Regions from separate parts of the Listeria grandensis genome, predicted to be linked through region 1. Evidence: predicted binding sites of a transcription regulator. Region 1 holds the regulator's gene; each other region holds the start of a gene.

What was found. Region 1 encodes LexA, which represses DNA repair genes until DNA is damaged. Its sites were predicted from a motif close to CGAACATATGTTCG; they were not measured.
Positions count from the first base shown of each region.
Region 2: the regulator LexA is predicted to act here: its motif matches at 2,208-2,221, upstream of addB (helicase-exonuclease AddAB subunit AddB).
Region 3: the regulator LexA is predicted to act here: its motif matches at 2,457-2,470, upstream of dinB (DNA polymerase IV).

Region 1 covers NZ_JAASUG010000002.1:156,477-162,080, forward strand. Annotated here, with positions in the region: gene tkt (transketolase) at 1-1,527, opposite strand, end outside; gene HCJ54_RS03365 (DUF896 domain-containing protein) at 1,692-1,925, opposite strand; gene mscL (large conductance mechanosensitive channel protein MscL) at 1,956-2,411, opposite strand; gene yneA (cell division suppressor protein YneA) at 2,488-2,817, opposite strand; gene lexA (transcriptional repressor LexA) at 2,981-3,595, shown strand; gene glnA (type I glutamate--ammonia ligase) at 3,654-4,991, opposite strand; gene HCJ54_RS03390 (MerR family transcriptional regulator) at 5,050-5,418, opposite strand.
Region 2 covers NZ_JAASUG010000014.1:48,169-53,772, reverse strand. Annotated here, with positions in the region: gene HCJ54_RS14540 (PTS fructose transporter subunit IIABC) at 1-401, shown strand, start outside; gene HCJ54_RS14535 (helix-turn-helix domain-containing protein) at 520-864, shown strand; gene HCJ54_RS14530 (competence protein ComK) at 912-1,562, opposite strand; gene HCJ54_RS14525 (IDEAL domain-containing protein) at 1,836-2,069, shown strand; gene addB (helicase-exonuclease AddAB subunit AddB) at 2,234-5,604, shown strand, end outside.
Region 3 covers NZ_JAASUG010000002.1:466,709-472,312, reverse strand. Annotated here, with positions in the region: gene zwf (glucose-6-phosphate dehydrogenase) at 1-350, opposite strand, end outside; gene rnz (ribonuclease Z) at 664-1,578, shown strand; gene HCJ54_RS04860 (SDR family NAD(P)-dependent oxidoreductase) at 1,594-2,382, shown strand; gene dinB (DNA polymerase IV) at 2,498-3,568, shown strand; gene HCJ54_RS04850 (GNAT family N-acetyltransferase) at 3,643-4,182, shown strand; gene HCJ54_RS04845 (toxic anion resistance protein) at 4,213-5,445, opposite strand; gene HCJ54_RS04840 (5-bromo-4-chloroindolyl phosphate hydrolysis family protein) at 5,442-5,604, opposite strand, start outside.

The DNA.
Region 1 (5,604 bases):
TGAACTGATCGCAATCTTCCAAGCCGCTACTACTTCATTGCCATCTGCTGGACGAAGTAAAGTAAGACCAGGCATTGCACGAAGAGATGCCACTTGTTCCACAGGTTCGTGTGTTGGACCATCTTCCCCAACTGCAATACTATCATGTGTCAACACATAATTTACTGGCAAGTTCTGAATAGCCGATAAACGAATGGCTGCACGAAGATAATCAGAGAATACGAAGAAAGTCCCGCCGTATACTTTAAGTCCAGAATGAAGTGCCATACCGTTTAAGGCTGCCCCCATCGCAAATTCACGAACACCGAACCAAATATTACGTTCAGCTGGTGTTGCCTTTGTAAATTCGCCATCTGTCGCGATATTCGTATTATTCGAACCAGCTAAATCAGCAGATCCACCGAATAATTGTGGTAATTTCGCAGCCAGAGCATTAATTACTTCGCCACTTGAAGCACGACTAGCAAGCGATTTATCCTCACCATATACAGGAAGATCTTTATCCCAATCTTCTGGAAGCTCCCCACGCAAACTAAGCTCTAACTGTGTTGCAAGCTCTGGATATTTCTCCTTATAAGAGGCAAACATCGTATTCCAAGCTTCCTCTTCTTGCGCACCACGCGTAGCAATTGTTTCTTTAAAGCGATCATATACTTCGCTTGGCACGTGGAAATCCTCCGCATAATTCCAGCCATAAACAGCCTTAGCAGCCTTAGCACCGTCTGCGCCTAGTGGGGCACCATGAACCTTACTTGTACCTTCATTCGGAGCTCCAAATCCAATCACTGTTTTCACTTCAATCATCGTTGGTTGCGACGTATTTTGTTTGGCTTTCTCAATAGCCGCCAAAATTTCTGTTGTATCATTACCATCTTTAACAAGCAAATGCTCCCAACCATAAGACTCAAAGCGCTGTTTCACACTTTCAGAAAATGACTTATCTAAATCTCCATCTAACGAAATATCATTAGAATCATATAAAAGTACTAAACGGCCAAGTTGTTGATGCCCAGCGAGTGACGCCGCCTCTGAAGCAACACCCTCCATTAAATCTCCATCACCACATAATGCATATGTATAGTGATCCACAACCGGGAAACCATCTTTATTATACATTGCTTCTAAATGTCTTTCTGCCATCGCCATACCGACTGCCATCGCAATCCCTTGGCCAAGTGGTCCTGTTGTTGCATCCACACCATCAGTATGATGTACTTCTGGATGACCTGGTGTTTTGCTGTCCCACTGACGAAATTGCTTCAAATCATCCAATCCTAATTTATAACCACTCAAATGTAATAGGCTATAAAGCAACATGGAACCATGCCCCGCTGAAAGTACAAAGCGGTCACGGTTAAACCAATGTGAATTCGCCGGATTTGCTTTCAATACTTTAGACCAAAGGGCATATGCCATAGGAGCAGCCCCCATAGGTAAACCTGGGTGCCCAGAATTGGCTTTCTGAATTGCGTCGATCGATAATGTTCGAATCGTATTAATTGCTAACTGATCAGTTTTATCAAACAAATGAAACATCCTCTCTTGTTTTAGTCACTACTACTCATAATAAGCCTTTCTTGCATATTTCACAACTAAAAAAGATTGAAATGTTCGGAATTGCATTAAAATGATCGATAATGTGCGTTTGAATTACTTAAAAAAGGCTAAGCTTTGTGCCTAACCTCTCTAAATTATAGCTTGTTCCGTTCTTCTCTTTTTCGCTTTATCTTTTCCGGTGTTACATCATCACCATTTGGATCAATAAAAGTAGTGTGCTCGATTGTATCGCGCACTTGATTCCGAAAAGATTTAATATATTCTTGTCGTAATGCATCTTGTTCTAACTTCTCTTCCACCGTCAGTATTCCCGCCTTCTTTTTGCGAGACAATTCATTAATCCGGTCTATTTTTTTCTTTTCTAGCATAATTCTCCTCCTTGCGTCTTGACTTCCATCCTATACAGAAACTTCTGGCTCTTCTTTTATAGATAAATCAGAAGTACATTGCGAACATTTTGTTGCTTGTTCTGGAATAGCCGATAAACAATAAGGGCATTCTTTCGTCGCTGGCTTCTTCGGCTCCAGAGGTATGTACTTCGAAACCAATTTAATAATCAAAAATACAGAAAAAGCAATAATTAGGAAACTAATAACGTTATTAATAAACATCCCATAATTAATGGTAGGCGCTCCAGCCGCTTGTGCTGCTTTTAAAGTATCATAGTGCGCCCCGTTCAAACTAATAAACAGATTTGTAAAATCCACATTCCCTATCAACAAACCTAGCGGGGGCATAATAATATCATTCACAAGCGAGTTTACAATACTTGTAAACGCAGCTCCGATGACAATACCAATCGCCATACCTAAAGCATTTCCTTTCGAAATAAATGCTTTAAACTCTTTAAACATCCAAAAACCTCTTTTCTATCATTGTCACCGCTTATTTTACATGAAAAGGCAGGTTTTTTAAAGTATTGTGCACTAACTATTTATCTGCTAATTGGATGGAGCTATCTATGTCTGAGTTCATCCTTTTTACAGGAATTGTAACCATTTCGCCCGCTGTTAACTTACCATCGATGATTTGGTTCTCTTTCTCCACCCATGCGACAAATTCTTGCTTACTCATCTTATACTTACCAGCATACTCATCCGCTAGTCCCCAAATCGAATCCCCACTAGCAACACTGACCTCGTTATAGTCAGATTCCGCCTGATTCACAGTTACTATCAATAACACAGCGCCTAAAACAAAACATGTAATAATAAAAATAATAGCAATATAATACCGATCCCAAATTGTTTTTAAAGTCATCGTTTATCCCTCCAAAAGAATATATGTTCGCTTTTTATTCATTATAGAACACTCGTTCTGTTATGTCAATAAAAAAAACGAACAATTGTTTGCATATCCAAAAAAACTTTGATATACTGGGATTAATAAAAGAAGTAATGAAAGAGTGAACGGGGTGAAACAAATGAAATTATCAAAACGGCAACAAGATATCTATGACTTTATCAAGTCAGAAGTAAAAGACAAAGGCTATCCACCTTCCGTACGTGAAATCGGTGAAGCAGTTGGTTTAGCTTCTAGTTCGACCGTTCATGGACATTTAGCACGACTTGAAGGGAAAGGTCTGATAAGGAGAGATCCTACAAAGCCTAGAGCTATTGAAATTTTGTCATTGGAAGACGACATAGCGACCCCACATGTTATTAATGTTCCTATAATTGGTAAAGTAACAGCAGGAATACCTATTACTGCCGTTGAGAATATCGATGAATATTTTCCACTACCTGAGTATATGGCTAACGGTGAAACAGAGATTTTCATGTTAGAAATCGATGGTGAAAGTATGATTAACGCTGGAATTCTAAATGGTGACAAAGTTATCGTAAGACAGCAAAATTCTGCTAATAACGGCGAAATTGTTGTTGCTATGACGGATGATAATGAAGCAACGTGCAAGCGGTTTTTCAGAGAATCTAGCCATTTCCGATTACAGCCTGAGAATGACTCCATGAAACCTTTACTGCTTAGAAACGTATCTATACTCGGAAAAGTGATCGGTTTATACCGCGACATTCGTTAAGGCCAAGTCAAAAGAGCTTTTCCCACCACGGTGGGAAAAGCTCTTTTTGTACTTTCTATTAATATATTTCCATATATTGATCGCGTTCCCATTGATGGACCGCTGTTCTAAACATGTCACATTCAATGATTTTCGCCTCTACAAAGTGCTCTAAAATGTGTTCACCTAAGCCATCCACAATAACCTCATCGTTAACAAGTTCTTTCAATGCAAGTGCCAAGCTTTCTGGAAGATCATAAATTCCATGCGCGTGACGCTCTTCTTCATTCATACCATAAATATTACGATCTACTGGTTTTGGCGGCGTCAATTTGTTCTTAATACCATCTAAGCCAGCACGTAATAATACAGCCATTGCTAAGTACGGATTCGCTGCTGGATCGACACTACGAAGCTCCAAGCGAGTACTTAAACCACGTGAACTTGGAACACGAACAAGAGGGCTACGATTTTTCCCTGACCATGCAATGTAACAAGGCGCCTCATAACCTGGCACTAGACGCTTAAACGAATTGACCGTTGGATTAGTTACAGCTGTATAGCCTTGTGCATGCTTCAACATACCCGCCAAGAATTGGTAAGCTGTTTCGCTTAGTTGCTCTTCTCCGTTTTCATCAAAGAAAGCATTGCCAGATTCATTGAATAAGGACATATTGAAATGCATTCCAGAGCCGTTGACACCAAATAATGGTTTCGGCATAAACGTTGCATGCAAGCCGTGTTTACGAGCAATTGTTTTTACGACTAATTTGAATGTTTGGATATTATCACAAGCAGTGACCGCATCCTCATATTTGAAATCAATTTCGTGTTGACCAGGTGCAACTTCATGATGGCTCGCTTCAATTTCAAAGCCCATTTCTTCTAACTCTAACACGATGTCACGACGACAATTTTCGCCTAAATCAGTTGGCGCCAAGTCGAAATAACCGGCATTATCATTCAATTCTAGCGTTGGTTTCCCTTTCTCATCCAACTTGAATAAGAAAAATTCGGGCTCTGGTCCTAAGTTAAAATCTGTAAATCCTAAATCATGCATTTCGGCTAATACACGTTTTAAGTTAGCACGAGGATCTCCCGCAAAAATCGTTCCGTCTGGATTATAAATATCACAAATAAGTCTTGCTACTTTCCCTTTCTCCGCTGTCCATGGGAATACTACCCACGTCGCAAGGTCTGGGAATAAGTACATATCCGATTCTTCAATACGGACAAAACCTTCAATAGAGGAACCATCAAACATCATCTTATTATCCAATGCTTTACCTAGTTGGCTCACCGGAATTTCCACGTTTTTAATAATTCCTAGGATATCCGTGAATTGCAAGCGGATGAATTTCACATTTTGTTCGTCTGCGAAGCGAAAAATGTCTTCTTTAGTATACGATGTCGTCATAATTAAATCCTCCCAATAATTGATATTATATAAACTTTTTAAAAGTAAATATCGTGTGTCAAAATCTCGGTAATTGCTGTTTCCCAGAAGCATCTTGTTTCACAAAACGGCCTGCTTGTTGCATTTCTTTTCGTAAAATCTTACGCACATCCTCATCGGTGAGCGGTGACTTTTGTTCCTCTTGCTGCATTTGGTACATTTTCTTAATTCCCGCAATATTCAGACCATCATTTAAGTAGTCTTTAATCTCAAGCAGTATATCGATGTCCTGAAGCGAGTACAAACGATGATTCCCTTGATTTCTTGCTGGATGAATTAATCCTTGATCCTCATAATAACGTATTTGACGTGCGGTAAGATCTGTAAGCTTCATGACAGGACCTATCGGAAAAAGAGGCATCGATCTTCTAATTTCTTTTTCACTCACGACTTTTTCCCCCTTCGGAAAACAACGTATTTTTCATATGTTAGTTGCATTATAATGTATGTTAAATCTTTTGTCAAATCTATGTAAGATAATCTAACATATACAAAAACGCTGTTGTACCAGTCATTTAGAGTTAAAATAAAAAAACAGCAAAAAATAAATTTACTGTTTTTCAAATTTTTTTAC
Region 2 (5,604 bases), on a different contig from region 1:
CAAGTACAGGAAATACAGATGGTGCATTCATGGCAGCTGTTATGGCTGGAGGAATGGTTCCACCACTGGCGATTGCAATGGCAACAACTATATTTAAAAATAAATTTACATCAGATGAACGTCAAGCTGGCCTCACAAACTATGTTTTAGGACTATCTTTCATAACGGAAGGTGCTATTCCTTTTGCAGCAGCTGATCCATTAAGGGTTATTACTTCATGTGTAGTAGGGTCTGCAGTGGCTGGTGGGCTGACTCAATTCTGGCATATCAATGTTCCAGCGCCGCATGGTGGTATTTTTGTTGCAGGATTGGCTAATCATGCAGGGTTGTTCCTGTTATCAATCTTGATTGGGACAGTAATATCCGGACTTCTATACGGGTTTTGGAAAAAAGCGAAATAGGAGGAAAAGCTGCTCTAGAAATGGAGCAGTTTTTTTGTACGTTAAAGAAGTTTACACAATAATAGTCGAAATATCTGTAGTTCATTGCTATAATGAATGTATAGGAAGGGGTGAGGGTATGGATTTTGGAGAAAAATTAATAGCACTTAGAAAAAAACATCGATTAACTCAAAAGCAGTTAGCAGTAAAGATTGGTGTCACATCTTCTACAATTAGTAAATATGAGAATGATAATCATAGGCCACCTGTATTTATTCTTGCTAAATTGGCGGAGGAGTTAGGGACAACAACTGACTTTTTATTGGATGATGTAGCAGGTCTTAGGGAAAAAAATTCAGTGAATGCTTTTCCTCTGATTGGGAATCCAGAACTAGAAAAATGGTACTTAGAATTGCCCTACTCCTATTCAGAAGAAGAACTATTACTTTTGAAAAGAATTTCGGAAGCGTTAGGAAATAATTAATTTTAGAAGAGGCAGCCACAAACCGGAAAAAGGTGACTGCCTCATTTTTATTTCTCTTCTTCGTCTTCTTTCTTCTTTTTTTGTTTCTCATCGTTAGAGAGGCTAAAATCAAGAAAATGATCATTGGCTTCTCGAACTTCGCTAATAGTATAAGGTTCTCGACTTTCTGCCGTAAGAGAGATGGGTGGGAACAATAGATTGGAGTACGGATACTCACTTTCCACGCTACGCATTTTTTGAGAGAATTTCATATGTAGCATGGAAACTCTGGCCATTTGATTGTTGAATGTAGCGAAAGAAACAGATAATTTTATTTTTTGTTTATTATTAAATAGGATAGTTGTACAGTTATAGTTGGAATCATAGTACTCTGAGATATGTTGTGGGAAGATCCAAATACAATCATCTCTTCCGGCTGAAGTTGTTGGGAAAGCATAGGTGAAGCTAGATGGATCAATCATGATTGGAGGCTTGTGAGTAACGCCTGTTAAGAAGCGTGTCCCTTCTTTTCTACCTTCATAACTAGATCCAAAATATTGGCAGCTTGTTTTAATTAGAAATAATGGGGTAAAACTAGATATACGATGATCGTTTAATTCAAAGATTTCTGATTGCACCCCTGATTTTGTTTTTAGAGGCAGGATTATCATGGTATGGGGATTGACCTCATACACTGGCATTTTCATTTTCTTGGACATAGTGTCACTCCTTTGGATGTATAGTAAGTAGTGTAAATGCACCGAGTTAAGGTTATGGAATATCCGGTTTGTTTTTGAAAAAATCTTAGGTACACCTACTTTGAAGCTATCTGTCAGTGGTTCATCTCATTTGCTAGCTTGAGTATAGCACAGCTAATTCTTGAAGTCACTATTTTTTCTAAAAATTCTATTTTTATAAAGAATATGACTTTTTAACCCCTTATTCCTATTTTTTCATTGTGGTAATAAAAAATTAAGAAGGAGTGATCAGTCATGGAAATGCGAGATTTTTCAAGTTCATTAGTTAATCAAGTTGGAGTTCTAAAAGGAGAAAAAGAGTTAGTGAATACATTTATTGAGTGCTACATGACAATGCTCCTTGATGAACACCGGATGCAACAAGTAAAGGATGAAATTGATACAGCTCTAGATAATAACGATAAAGAGAGGTTTTATCTTTTAACAGAGAAATTAAACAAAATGCAGCAGGAAATGCTGATTTTTTAAATAAACAAAGCGAAAACTAGAGCCTTTTGGGCTCTAGTTTTTTTGTCATTTGTTGAAATTGAATTATAGTGATAGACTGAAACTAGGAATTTAAAATAAATATGGTCGAGTTGAGTAATATGTGTTATGATATAAAAACAAACATACGTTCGGTGGTGAGTGGAATGAGTTTACAGTTTATTATAGGGCGCGCGGGTACGGGGAAAACTAGGCTAGTAATGGACCTGCTAGAAGAGCGAATGAATAGCACAGAGGGGGAGAATTGTGTTTTCTTAGTTCCAGATCAGATGACTTTGCAAACCGAGACGGTATTTTTTGAGCGTGAGGATATTGCAGGATTATTACATGCGCAAATTTTTAGTTTTAGTCGTCTAGCTTGGCGTATTTTACAAGAGACTGGTGGCTTGGCTAGGACTTTTCTGACCGATTCTGGATTAGAAATGGTGATTCGTAAAATAATGCTTGAGAAGCAGGATGAATTAAAGTTGTTTGGGAGAAATGGTTCTAAAAAAGGATTTATTAAAGAGTTGGAACAGATTTTTAAAGAGATGAAACAATGTTGTGTTGAACAGGAACAATTGCAAGGTTTCGATAATGAAAGTAGCGTTGATTTAAATAATAAAATGGCAGATATAGCAGTGCTTTATAAAGCCTATGAAGAATTGCTAGCTGGGAAATATTTAGAGAATGAGGATTATCTGGGGCTGCTTGCGAATGCCATTTCTGGTAGCCAATTTCTAAGAGAGAGTACTATTTTTATTGATGGATTTCATGAATTTTCACCACAAGAGTATTTGATTTTAGGTGAACTATTTGCTACTTGTAAAAATGTGACAATTGCGTTGACATTGGACCAAGCCTATAGTATGAATAATTTGCAGGAGTACAATTTATTTCAACTCACAGGAATGACTTATGCGAACTTAAAAGAAATTGCGCAGAACAAAGTTTGTGAGATATTGCCTGATGTTGTTTTAAAAGATAATCATCGCTTTCAAAATGAGGATTTAACCTACTTACAGGAGCATTGGGGTATGTTTTCTGCGATGGAATTTGCTGATGCTACACCAAGTCTAGCTATCGATGAGGCCAATAATCGACGTGCAGAAATTGATGGGGTTGCGAGGCGTGTTAGAGAGCTGGTATTAGAGGGGTATCGTTACCGAGATATGGCTATTTTACTTCGAAATGCGGATGCATATGAGACGATTCTAAAGGCTTCTTTGAGCACGAACGATATTCCTTATTTTATCGATAAGCAACGGACAATGGCTAATCATCCAATGGTTGAATTTCTTCGTTCTAGCTTGGATGTAATTCGCACTAATTGGCAGTATGAGTCTGTGTTTCAAGCTGTTCGAACAGAATTTTTCTTCCCGTTAGAGGTTAGTAGTAGTGCTTACCGGGGGAAGGTAGATATTTTTGAGAATTATATATTAGAGAATGGAATTTATAATAAACGTAGGTGGATGGATAAGCGACCTTGGACTTATCGGAAAATACGTGGGTTAGATTTGAAGCAAGGGGTACAAACAGATGATGAGAAGGCAAAAGAAGCTACGATTAATGAAGTAAGAGAGCAAATTAAAACGCCGCTAATGAGCTTAGAAAAACGATTGAAAGCTGCTAATACTGGCCGAGCACAGGCGAGTGCGCTTTTTGAGTTTATGTTGGATGTACAGGTTGATGGACGTTTAAATATGTGGCGTAAACGGGCGGAGGAGATGAATGAGCTTGAGTTAGCGAAAGAACACGAACAAGCTTGGAAGTCGGTTGTGGCTTTGTTGGATGAGTTTGTGGAGGTTATGGGCGATGAGGAGCTTCCGTTTGATATTTTCTTTGATATTATTAATACAGGGCTCGATGCATTGGATTTTGCTTTGCTACCACCATCGCTAGATCAGCTAATTGTTGCTGATATGGATAGCTCAAGGCTGCTGAATATGAAGATTGTTTTTGCCGTAGGTATTAATGATGGCGTTTTGCCGATGAAGAAGATGGAGAGTGGTATTTTATCGGATGAAGATCGAGATTATTTAAATCAATCAGGAATTACGGTTCGGCCTAGTGGGAAGAATATGCTTTCGACGGAAGAGTTTCTTGCCTATCGTCTGTTTACGCTACCCTCAGAACGCTTGTTTTTGAGTTTTCCTAATGCAGATGATAATGGAAAGGAATTGTCAGAATCGAGCTATATTAGGCGTATAGAAGCGATTTTTCCAAAGCTTGAGAGAGGGCTTTATTTGAGTGATCCTTCTTTATTGGATGATTCAGCAGAGCAGGCGGCTTATATTTCAACACCAAGATCTGCAATTGCTCTCTTAACAGCACAAATGCAGTATAAGAAAAAAGGATATCCGATGTCTTCTGTTTGGTGGGATGCTTACGATTTTTTCCAATCTAATAACAAGTGGAGAAGCCCTGCTTTACGGATTTTAGAAAGTTTATTTTATCAAAATAAGGCGAAGAATATTTCCGAAGAAGCTTCAACTTCTTTATTTGGAGAAAATATTCATGCGAGTGTTTCAAGGATGGAACGATTTTATAGTTGCCATTTTCAGCATTTTGCGCAGCATGGCTTGAAGCTGGAGGAGCGGGCGCATTTCAAGCTGCAGTCAGTGGATATTGGTGAAATATTTCATGGAGCTATGGAATGGATTTCAGCTGAACTCCGGAAGAATAATTTGGAATGGGGAGAGTTGTCAGTAGAGCAGTGCATGAAACTGGCGACACTTGCTATGGAATATTTGGCGCCCAAGCTACAACATGAGATTTTGCTTAGTACAAAGAGGTTGGAATACATTCAGTATAAGCTCTTAAATATCATTATACGGGCTACACGTGTATTGAATGAGCAGGCTAAGACAAGTAAGTTTAAGCCTGTTGGATTAGAGGTTGATTTTGGGGTGAAGGGAGAAATACCACCTTTGAAATTACCACTTAATGATGGGCGAGAACTTATTTTACAAGGAAGAATTGATAGAATTGATGAGGCGGAGCAGGGAGAACGGACATTTTTAAGAATTATTGATTATAAGTCAAGTGCTCATGATTTACCGATGACCGAAGTCTATTATGGGTTAGCCTTGCAGATGTTGACTTATTTAGACATTGTTGTAGAGAATTCAGCGAAGCTTATTGGAAAAGTGGCAGAACCTGCTGGAGTGCTATATTTTCATATGCACAATCCGCTTGTTCATGCGGATAAGGACTTAACGGAGACAGAGATTGAGAAGGAATTATTGAAAAGTTTTCGGATGAAGGGATTAGTTTTGGATGATGCATTGGCGGTATCGCTTATGGATACGGAGCTTGAGGCTGGTAAAACATCTTCGGTCATACCAACAGGACTGAAAAAGGATGGTCATTTTAATGCACATTCGGCTACGGCGACAAAGGCAGAGTTTGACACTATGCGGCAGTATGTGCGTCATCAATACACGAGGGCTGGGAATAAGATTATTGATGGGGAAGTCTCAATTAATCCTTATAAATTAAAGGAACGGACACCTTGTCAATTATGTGCATTTCGATC
Region 3 (5,604 bases), 310 kb from region 1:
AATAGGCGATTTCCTTTTAGTTCGTATTGCTTATCGAGTTCATCAGATAGATTTTTCAGTTCTACGTAGGATTCGCGGTTCGTTACGTCATGTGATTGGTAGTAGAAATGAGAAGCAAATTCTTTTGGGTCGAACCCTTCTTTTTCAATACCTTTCAATGATTCCACGACTTTTTCGCGGAAGAAATCATTCGTCCATGGGCGACGAGCTGTACCAATCACGGCGAAATTCTCTTTCAAAAAGCCTTTCGTGAAGAGATGGTATAGCGAAGGGTAAAGTTTGCGATTTGCTAGATCTCCCGTACCGCCAAAAATTGTAATTAAAGCTACTTGTTCTTTCACTTCTGTCATACGTGCTTACCCTCTTTCATTATTATATGGAACATACCTGAGATACATCGGCTTTCAAGCGCTCGATTCGTATAAAGCTGGTGACACATCTTACCCAGCTTGCTCTCGAAGTTGTTTCAAGCTATTCTTTAAAATGAGGTAAATAAGATCTAATCAAAGTCGGCCTCATTATTCCTTACTATTTTAGCCGTTTGATTTCTAATGTGCAACTGATTGAACCAGAAAAATTAGAAAACAACTTGAGGACGAGTGCAACAAGCATGGTAAATATGGTATGATTAGTAGCGAATTAGAGAAAGGATTGTGAGACAAAATGGAACTGATTTTTCTCGGAACAGGAGCGGGTGTCCCTTCCAAAGGCCGTAACGTAACGGCGATTGCGCTCACGATGCTAAACGAGCGAAATAGTATTTGGCTTTTTGATTGTGGAGAAGCAACGCAACATCAGATTTTGCGAAGTTCGATTAAATTAAGTAAACTGGAAAAGATTTTTATTACGCATTTACATGGTGATCATATTTTTGGCTTGCCGGGTCTTCTTAGTAGCCGTTCTTTTCAAGGTGGGGAGACGAGGCTCACGGTCTATGGTCCAGTTGGTATTGCGAACTATATTCGAACGAGTCTAGCGGTGAGTGGGACGCATCTGAAATATCCGCTAGAAATCATAGAAATTTCCGATGAAACGGTGTTTGAAGATGCTGATGTTAAGGTGACCTGCGGTGAGTTAGATCATGGGATTATGAGTTACGGTTACCGGATTGAGGAAGCAGATAAGACGGGAGCGCTTGATGCTGCGGGACTTGCAGCGCTTGGTGTGAAACCAGGGCCGATTTTTAAAGAATTAAAGGAAGGTAAGATGGTGACGCTTGAAGACGGTACAGTTGTAGATGGAAGCAGGTTTATTGGCCCTACAAAAAAAGGCCGGATTATTGCTATTTTCGGAGATACTCGAGCAGCGCCAAATGAGCTAATGATTGCACGCGATGCAGATGTAATCGTCCATGAGGCAACATTTGGTGCGGAGATGGGTGATGTGGCCTGCGAATATATGCATTCAACGACGATAGAAGCTGCCACTTTGGCAAAGAATGCGGGTGCGAAACGACTTATTGTGACCCATATTAGTTCGCGTTACAATCGTGAAGATAATCGTGAGCTTGTTGCGGAGTGCCAGTCCGTTTTCCCAAATACAGAAATCGCAACAGATTTTGCCATATTTGAACTATAAAGGAGTTTAACTAGGATGAATGATTTTTTGAAAGGAAAAACAGTTTTGATTACGGGGGCATCAAACGGCCTTGGTGCAGAGATTGCGAGGCAGGTTGCGGCGCAGGGGGCACATACGATTTTGACTGCTAGGCGAACGGAAAAGCTAGCGGAATTAGCGACGCAGATTCAAGCGGAATATGGAGTCATCAGCGCTTATCATAAGATGGATATGACCAACTTTGATGAGATTGCAGCAGTGGTTCAGAAAATCGGGGATACGAAGATTGATGTCTTGGTAAACTGCGCAGGTTTCGGAATTTTTGAAGAGGCAGTGACTACCGATTTTGAGACAGTGAAACAAATGTTTGAAACGAATGTACTTGGTTTGATGCGTCTGACACAGCTAGTTTTGCCGGCTATGCTGGCGCGGAAATCTGGTCATATTATCAACATCGCTTCCCAAGCTGGCAAAATTGCAACACCGAAATCATCGGCTTATTCTGGAACTAAATTCGCTGTCTTGGGCTATTCCAACGCTTTACGAATGGAAGTGAAACCAGCGAACATTCATGTGACAACGGTCAATCCAGGCCCTATTGCGACCAGTTTCTTCGATATTGCCGATAAATCAGGAGATTACCTCGATAATGTAGGATTCCTTGTTTTGCAACCTGAGAAAGTAGCAGCGAAGATTGTAAGGATTATGGGGAGATCAAAACGCGAAATTAATTTACCATTTTTAATGAACATCATTTCGCGAATGTATCAAGTCATGCCACGCGTTATTGAGTTTTTTGGAAAAGGTGCTTTTGAGAAAAAATAAAGAGGCGAGTAAGATTCCAAATAGGTGGGAATCTTGCTTGCATTTTTTATAGTGGCAAGGTATAATAAAAAACAAGAACAAATGTTCGTTTTAATTGTGAAAGGCGATGGAAAGAATGGATAAGACACGTAAAATTATTCATATAGATATGGATGCTTTTTTTGCTTCTGTGGAGGAACGAGATCATCCGGAATATCGCGGGAAGGCGCTTATTATTGGTGGAGACCCGAACAAGCGCGGTGTTGTCTCTACGTGTTCTTACGAAGCAAGGAAATTTGGCGTTCATTCGGCCATGCCGACGAAACAAGCGTATAAACTGTGTCCGCACGGTATTTTTATTCATGGGAATATGGAACATTATCGAGAAGTTTCTAACCAGATTCGTGAGATTTTTCATCGTTATACAGATTTAGTGGAACCGATGTCTCTCGATGAGGCTTATTTAGATGTGACGGAGAATAAGAAAGGGATTAAATCAGCAATGAAAGTGGCGCTAGAAATCCAATATGCGATTTATCATGAACTAGGTTTAACCGCATCTGCTGGTGTTTCTTACAATAAATTTATTGCTAAGATTGCATCTGATTTCAAAAAGCCAGCAGGAATGACAGTTGTAATGCCTGATGAAGCGGAAGCCTTTCTTGAAAGACTACCTGTTACGAAGTTTCATGGCGTGGGAAAGGTGACCGCAGAGAAGTTACATAAATTAGGTATTCATACTGGAGCTGATTTGAAAGCTTGGGATGAATGGGATCTCATTCGAGCATTGAATAAACAGGGGTATCGTTTGTATCGTGCGGTAAGGGGATTGTCGGATTCGTTGGTTAATCCACATCGTGAACGTAAATCAGTGGGTAGAGAAACGACATTTGCCAATAATATTTTTGATGAACGAGAAATGCAAGAAATGCTATTATTATTCTCGCAAAAGATTGAGAGCTCCCTTGAGCGTATTGGGAAACATGGTAAAACTGTTGTTTTGAAGTTGCGTTACAGTGATTTTAGTACAGTAACCAGGCGATTATCTCTCATGGAGTATACACGGGATGCAAGGGTCATTTATGAAGCGGGAGTTAGCCTTTTACGAGATGTGTACAGCGGGGAAGAAAGCGTTCGCTTAGTGGGACTTACGGTAACTAATTTAAAACCACTTCACTTTGAAAATTTAAAGCTAGAAGGTTTTTAGTGAAAAATAGCTTGTTAATTGTGCCGAGTCATTGATATACTTTACATGATAACTTTTGTTGGGAGTTGTAGTAAATGGCTGAGGAAAAAGGGATAATTAGACCCATCAGGATGGAAGATGTGGAAGTGATGCATGCTTGGGAACATGATGAGGAGATTGCAACAGCAAGCGGCATCATAAAGCCACGTTCGTTGGAAGTATTTCAAGCGGCGTATGCGAAGTATTTTTTGAAGGTGAGCGATTCTTTACGCTTGTTTAGTATTACACTAGGCGGAAGGGTTATTGGGCGAGCAGAGCTAGGTTTGATTGATCGTGAGAATGGCAATGCCGCCTTTGGTATCGTTATTGGGGACAAGTCATGTTGGGGAAAGGGATACGGAAAACAGGCGATTTGTGACTTGTTAGGCTGGGCATTTGCGGAGCTACATTTACATAAGATTTACTGTGAAGTATATACATTTAACGATAGATCGATGAATATGATGCGATCGATAGGCTTTCATCAGGATGGTGTATTGCGAGAACATGAATACTTCAACGGCGAGTATCATGATGTAGCTGTTTTCAGTATACTTCAGTCAGAGTACACCAAAAATAAGAGGATAAGGCGTTGATTTTGAGTCAGCGTCTTATCCTCTTTTCTTTTATTTCATTTCTAGTAAGCGGTCTTTGAGTTCTTGTTCCATGGTTATGAGTTCTTTTTCTGCTACGGCGCGTTTAGCACGGCCTTCTTGTTGGATTTTCAATGTTTCTTGTAATGTCTCGATTAAACTTGATTGGGTCTCTTTTAATGTTTCGATATCTACGATTCCTCTTTCGTTTTCACGTGCTGTTTCGATTGCGTTTGTCTTAAGCATATCGGCATTGCGTTTGAGAAGCTCGTTTGTTGTTTCAGATACTTGGCGCTGTGCTTCTGCTGCTTGTTGTTGTCGTAGTAGTGTAAGCGCGATTGCTACTTGGTTTTTCCAAAGCGGAATAGCCGTCATGATGGATGATTGGATTTTTTCAGCGAGCACTTGGTTTGTGTTTTGGATAAGACGAATTTGTGGTGCTTGTTGAATAGTGATTTGTCGGCTAAGTTTCAAGTCGTGGACGCGTTTTTCTAAGCGGTCTGCAAATTGTGTTAGGTCGTTTACTTCTTGGAAATCCATTTGATCACCGGATTGTTCGGCCTTTTTACGTAGTTCTGGAAGTAGTTTTGTATTGATTTCTTCCTGTTTTAATTCACCGGCTGCAATGTAAATATTTAAGGCTTGGAAGTAATCTTTGTTCTTGTCGTAAAGTTGTTCTAAGAAGGAGTTGTCTTCCATTAAGCGTTTTTTTGCATGTTCTAATTTGAGGGCAATACGATCGATTTGTGTGCCCATTTTTTGATATTTGGATGTGATTTCATTGATGGATTGTTTCACACGCGAGAACATCTTTGTAAAAACGTTCTTGTTGCGCGCGGCAAGTTCGTCTGGGTCAGCTTCTTGTAAACGGAACATCAGATCGCTAATAATTTCGCCGATAGGACCAACATCTTGCTTTTGAACTTGGTTTAGCATCGAATGCGAGAAGTCATGTAATTTGGCTTGAGCTGGTGCACCATATCCGAGGATTGCGGCTTGATTACCAGGTTCGATTTGTTTAGCGAGTTCAACCGCTTGACGGCGGTTAGCCTCAGGTAACATATCTACAAGGCGCGGTGCTTTGTCAGTCTCATTATTTACGATTTCTTGTACCGTTTGTGATCCGTTGGTGCCAAAAGGATCGGCGAGTAGGTCATCCAATGTCTTATTGAAATTGGCATCGATAACCTCGGCTTTCGGTTGATCATATGTTGGTGTTTCTTTTGTTTCTAATTCAGGTTCGTTAGGCTTTTGGTTCTCGGTCATTTGGGTGTTCTCCTTTCAAATTTCTTTTCCTGTTTGGAGATCGAGTTCTTCGCAACTTCTAGTTCGAAATCAAGGCTTGATACGTCTTTATTAAGAAGTGCAAACAGGTCCTTCTCGATGACGCGGCTTAGATCGTTCAAGAGCGCACGTGTGTCTGAG